Regions from separate parts of the Flavobacterium sp. NRK F10 genome, predicted to be linked through region 2. Evidence: riboswitches for the same ligand, from Rfam matches in the RefSeq annotation. Region 2 holds a riboswitch; the other holds the start of a gene.
The links. A riboswitch is a leader RNA that binds a small molecule or an ion and turns the genes downstream of it on or off. The one in region 2 is predicted to bind thiamine pyrophosphate.
Positions count from the first base shown of each region.

Region 1: it holds a riboswitch for thiamine pyrophosphate, as region 2 does, so the genes downstream of both, thiM (hydroxyethylthiazole kinase) here and NHF50_RS08495 (TonB-dependent receptor) in region 2, are expected to answer to the same signal.

Region 1 covers NZ_JAMXLC010000001.1:2,436,827-2,440,026, reverse strand. The annotation lists gene thiD (bifunctional hydroxymethylpyrimidine kinase/phosphomethylpyrimidine kinase) at 1-603, opposite strand, end outside; gene thiE (thiamine phosphate synthase) at 600-1,235, opposite strand; gene thiM (hydroxyethylthiazole kinase) at 1,232-2,032, opposite strand; TPP riboswitch at 2,111-2,203, opposite strand; gene NHF50_RS10980 (hypothetical protein) at 3,010-3,200, shown strand, end outside.
Region 2 covers NZ_JAMXLC010000001.1:1,857,661-1,860,860, forward strand. The annotation lists gene NHF50_RS08495 (TonB-dependent receptor) at 1-1,690, opposite strand, end outside; TPP riboswitch at 1,824-1,921, opposite strand; gene arfB (alternative ribosome rescue aminoacyl-tRNA hydrolase ArfB) at 1,965-2,366, opposite strand; gene NHF50_RS08505 (DUF4301 family protein) at 2,359-3,200, opposite strand, start outside.

The sequences.
Region 1 (3,200 bases), 580 kb from region 2:
AAAGGAATGATAATTATTTTCCCCATCTAACAACAACGAAGTAATAATTGTTGTTTTTTGATGACCTCCTTTCAACAAGATATTTTTACACCCCATTTTTTTGATACGCTCTACGGCCAACTGCATATCGTCTAAGGTCTCTACTTCCATCTGAGCAAGAATAGCTGCCTCATCCATATTAGGAGTAATAATATCTGCAATGGGCAATAGCTTTTCGATAATAACGTTAATCGTTTCTTCCTCGATAAGGCGATGACCACTGGTAGCCACCATTACAGGATCGAACACGACAGGAATTTGACTATGTTTTTGCAATGTTTGCACAATAACATCAACCAGTTCCGGGGTATGTACCATACCTATTTTTATGGCATTGGGAACAATATCTTCCATAACGGTTTCGAGCTGTTCGGCTACCGCTTTTATAGGAATGGGAAATATATTTTTTACACCTTGTGTGTTCTGTACAGGTAGTGCAGTTAAAACAGAGGTCGCATAACAGCCTAAAGCTGAGATGGTCTTAATATCCGCCTGAATTCCCGCACTACCACTACCGTCAAAACCTGCAATGGTTAATACGGAAGGGTATTGATATTTTTTCATTTTAAGATTTCATTTTTTAATTCATATGCTGCTTTTTGAGGGTCGGTTGCACCACATATCGCAGAAACCACAGCAATACAATCTGCTCCGGCATTTATTACAGATTTTACATTATGTCGATGGATATTGCCTATAGCAACCAAAGGTTTATCTGTAAGCTTTCTTATTGTTCTGATTCCCTCAAGTCCCCATTCAGTAATGGTATCGGTTTTGGTCGATGTTTTAAAAATGGGACTAATACCCAAATAATCGGCAACGACCGTTTGTTCATTTTCCAATTGATCAATAGATTCTATGGAATAACCTATTTGTTTGACTTTACACCATTGTTTTTTAACCTCAACAGGGGCAATATCTGTGTTTCCTACGTGTATGCCGGTAGCTTCTACTTCTTTTGCGACTTCAAAATCATCATTGATAATAAGAGGAATTTGATATTTATCGGTGATTTCTTTTAGTTGGAATGCCTTGCGAACAAATATATCCGTTTCATCATTCTTTTCCCTTAGTTGGATGATATCTACACCGCCCAAAATAGCCTGTTCTGCAACAGTAAGAAAATTTCGGTCGCTACAATCCGCTTGGGAAATAACTAAATAGAGTTTATATGGGAATGTGGATTGTTCTTTCATTCCATTGCAACTTTAAGGTATCCGCTAAATTCGGTTTCTGTTACAGCATATAATTTATCCAATAGATTCATTTGCAGACTTCCCGGTCCGGAAGACTGTTTTTCGGCGAGTTCACCCGCTATACCCAGTAAAGCCATAGCCGCGGTGGTTGCTTCTGTTTTGTTTTCTGCTACAGCAATAAAAGCAGCTGTTAAAGCTGAAGCAGTACATCCCAGTCCTGTCACTTTGGTCATCATAGGGTGACCATTCTTAATAAAGTAGATTTGCCCACTGTCATTCAAAATAATATCTGTTGCTCCTGAAATACAAACAATTGCTCCATAATCATTTACTAAATCACGAGCTGCCTGAACAGCTTCATTACTTAAAGCAATACTATCTACTCCTTTCGTGACAGATGAGTTCGATTTGGCAAGAGCTAATATTTCAGACGCATTCCCCCTAATTACCGTAGGGCGGTATTGTAATAGTTTTTGGAGGATTTCATTTCTATAAGGTGTTGCTCCGGCGCCTACAGGGTCGAGCACCCAAGGCTTGTTTAAAGTATGGGCTGCTTTCGCTGCTATCAACATCACTTCAGACCAATATTCATCCAGCGTACCAATGTTAATTAATACAGCACTGGCAATACTTGCCATATCTTTAATTTCAGATTTTGCATGAGCCATTACAGGAGAAGCACCAACCGCAAGTAAAGCATTGGCCGTATTGTTCATCACCACATAGTTGGTAATATTGTGTATTAACGGAGATTGATCTTTTACTGATTGAATGTATTCCCAAAGTGTTTTTTCCATTGTAATAATCTATTTATGAGGTAAAAATAGCTTTAGGAAAAAACTGAAAACAAAAGAAAGAAACAACTTTTGTACAAGAAGTCTTTTTTTGCTTTTCCCTACGTCGGTGTAAGCCGTATCAGGTTCAAAGGGACTCTCTCAATTCTTTTCAGAATACCCCTAAAGCGAAGACAAATATACAAAATATTATTGTGTCACTTAACCAGCAAAACATCATCAAACGAGATTTAACATAATCAGACGAAGATTGGGATAACGTTATTAACTGAGAATTCTCTTTTAATCAATATCTGACTTCTGGCAATCGTAATGTCAAATCAAGATCCGTTTTAGCATCAGTATAAGGGACATTAGAATTTGATGTTTGTATTTCGTTTACCGTCGTATCGCTTTGCTTTATGCTCCTAAGTTGTGGATAATTTTAAGACAATATACGGATGCCTATTTTTGGCAACAAGCAAAAACATTTCAAGAAATGAAGTAACTTATAAAGTTACAACAAGACATTTAGTTACATTCAGATAAATAATACTATAATTCTGGAAATAACGGAGAGAATACTCATTTCAGTTTGAAAGAAAGTTCCAAGGGTATTTGGAACAGACAATAGATTTTTTCAGACAGGAGAAACTTTACTGGTATTCGAATCACTCTACTCCTGTAAAATAAAAACCGCTTTGAAACCATACAATTAATCATTTGCTTTCTTCAGAATGTACACAACGATAAAAAACTTTCAGCAATGACGTTTTTTATTTATATTATTAGATCTTTTTCTAAAAAGCATAAAATTTTCAAAAAGAGAGGAGTGAATAATTTAAAAATACTCTTCAATGTCACTTTCAACCTAAAAAAAGGATACTTCAAATCTTTTTTCTAAAACAATTTCCTATGTTCTCTTAGTTTCGCTGACAATAATTAATTATTTGATTTAATCAACCTTTAAATAGTATTCCTATTTTAATTAAACTCAATAAATGAACTCACAAAACGATTTCTATAAGGTAAAAAAGCAGATCCTTTTTTTAATTATATATTCTGTATTTATTTCTTTGATTTTGATTTTTGGACTATTTTTCAGAATCTATACTGATAAAAACCAAACCTTTAACGAAATAAGTGTAAAAAGAATAAACGTTTTAGAAAATGATGGAACTCTCAGAATGAC
Region 2 (3,200 bases):
CTGTCATAACTAACTGGTCAAGGTAGTACATGAAAAATCCATTGGCTGATAGTTTGAACTTAGAACTATTGTGTTTCCAGCCTAATTCAAAATCGTATAGGCGTTCCGGTTTGATGTTTTCATCTTCGTAATCACTTCTTCTGGGTTCTTTATTGGCTACTCCGGCAAAACCGTAGAAAGCATTTTTAGTGTTTAATTGGTAGTTTAAGCCAACTTTAGGGTTGAAGAAGTGAAATGTGTCATTAACATCGGCAAATTTATAAGAAGTAGCCTGATAGCCCACGTAGCGGTATTGTAGGTCTATAAAAACATTTAATTTGTTAAATTGTTGTGAAGCTTTAGCGTAGAAATTGACATCGTCTTTGTTACCGTAATTGCTATAATAACGACCTAAATCAGGAATTTCATATTGAGTCCAGACAACATCTCCGTAATGTTTTCCTAGGTAACGATTCGCAGCTCCGCCAAGTAAAATATCCGTTTTAGCTGTTTTGTAATTAGCTGAAAAAGTAGCTCCGAAGAAGTCATTATCTAGCCATCTTTTTCGGATATAGTTCATTGAAGAGATGGTGTTCCCGTTTACAGTGATGTCATCTAATCCGAAGAAAGACAGGTAAGAATCGTCCTCAAATAAAATGTTGGAGTAGTAATAATTGTCTATGTATTCTTCGTAATACCCTTTTCCTTTCGTATAATGTAAGGCGGTATTAGAGGTCCACTTTTCAGTCCACTTTTCAGTCCAGTGTAATTGAAAGTGGTTCTGCCAATAATTATCTGTCTGGTCGTTGTAATATCCTGTAATTTCCCCGTTATCATTCATCATAATTCCGGAAACGTTAAATTTTCTGCCAAAATCAAAATTGGGATTAGTAGCACGCAACCCTTCCATTGCCGCAGTGTCCTGTCCCCACCAAGCCTGATAGGTTTTTTCTTTTCCGCCGAAAGCGATCAGTTTAATCAGAGTATTTTCTTTCACATAATTGGCATTGAAAAGGTAGCCGAACATATTAGAGGATCCACGATCTACATAACCGTCAGATTCAATTTGCGAGATACGTCCGTTCATTTCAAAATTGCCGTGTAACCCTGTTCCGAACGACAAAGTATGTTTTTGCGTGCCGAATGATCCTACTGAATTAGCGATCTCTGCATGTGCTTTTTCCTGATAACTTTTGGTTTGCATATTCAGACTGGCTCCGAAGGCTCCGGCTCCGTTTGTAGAAGTTCCGACACCTCTTTGTAGCTGAACACTTTCTAAAGAAGATGCAAAGTCAGGTAGGTCAACAAAAAAAGATCCTTGACTTTCGCTGTCGTTAAAAGGGATACCGTTAAGCGTTACATTGATCCGGGAACCGTCAGATCCGCGAACTCTCATAGCGGTGTAACCTACTCCGTTTCCGGCATCGGTCGTAGTAACTACCGACGGTAAATAATTTAATAAAATAGGAATGTCTTGTCCTAAGTTCTTTGATTCGATTTCTTCTTCAGAAACATTTGTAAAAGTAATCGGGTTTTTGTCTTTTGCTCTAACTGCTGATACCGTTACTTCTTTTAAATCGGTGACTTTTGTTGTGTCTTTTGCTCTTTCCTGTGAAAATGAAACAGAAGAAACAAGAACAGCAGTTAAACTCAAAAGAGTTTTTGGGTTTGTGACTTTGTGCTTGGCACTTTTTGTGAATAATAATTTCATCCGTAATTAAAATTTACGAATAAAAGGGGTAATTACTCTTAGGTTACTATTAAAAATTGATACTCTTGCTGGTTGCATAACGTGAAAAATGAGCTTGCGCGCCTGCACATTTTTCCATAAAATGTAAAAATACATTTTCTCAATGCTCAGCTTTCCCTAAACAGCATTACCTGTTCTAGGTTCTATGGGTATGATCTCAGCTCTTTATTTTGAGCACCCCTTTGAGACGACGCAAAGATATAATTCTTTCGCCTAAAGTTCCAAGTTTATAGGTCTAAAAGTTTGGCTTCTTTCGGTTTGCCTTAATTTCAGATGATTTCTTTTTTGATTGTAGTCTTTTTTCTTGGGCAGATCGGGGTGTTTTAGTCGCTTTTCTGACTTTAGGTCTCTTCATACTTTTGGATAATAATTCCCAAAAGCGCTGAGTAACAATTCCTTTGTTTTTAAGTTGGCTCCGGTCTTCGTCACAGGATAAAATTAAAATTCCTTCCTGAGATATTTTTGTAGTCAGTTTTTCATGAAGTAATGCTTTTTCTTCAGCAGTAAGTCCCGAAGAATTTGGAACATCAAAATTTAAAACGACTTTTGTAGCTACTTTATTTACATTCTGACCTCCGGCGCCACTGCTTCTTACAGCTTTGAATCGTAACTCCTTTTGAATGTATTCTTTATTCATTTTCAGGTTGGTGAGCCGGTTTCAACAAATCGTTGATTGTTTTTACCGGATTGAAAGTAACCAATGGAACCTCTACGAAAATTGAGATCCAGCCTGCCATGGCGCCATTCCATAAACCGGGTAATTCATATGACTTTATAGGTTTTCCGTCTTTGTTTTTTTCTACGATAAAGCCGGTGTTATGATCAACAAATTGGGTAAGGTCAAACTTTTCACCTTTATAGTTTTTGATCCCGCAAATAATATCCACCGGATTAAAATGAGTAGCTTGCTGTGCAATAGCAAGTTGTTTTGGGCTACTGAAATCAATTTGAGAACTTTCCACAATCTGAAGTGAAATTTCTCCTTCTTCATTTTTAATCCAGAAAGGTCCTCCGCCCGGTTCTCCTTCATTTTTTACCATTCCGCAAATACGGATAGGTCTGTTAAGGAAAGATTGTAGCGTTTCAACCTTGTATTGTGTCTGGTATTTATAAAAATCTTTAGGCAGAACAATATTTAACTTTTGAGTAGCAAAACCGGTAATCTCATTGATTAGTTCTTCTGAAACGGATTGGTTTTCTAATTCTTTCAGATAGTAAAAGGTTTGAGCTTGTAGTTCCAGCAATACGCCGCCAAGTACTTTTTTGTATTCAAAAATGGGAATGATATGGTTTTGTGAAACGTTGTCAATATTTTTAATAAAAATAACATCTGCCTCTAAATCATTCAGGTTTTTGATAAGTGCTCCGTGTCCGCCGGGTCTGAAAAACAGATTGTTGTTTTCATCTCGAAACGGGGTGTTTTCAGGAGTCACAGCAATAGTGTCGGTAGATTCGCACTGAAAAGAAAAAG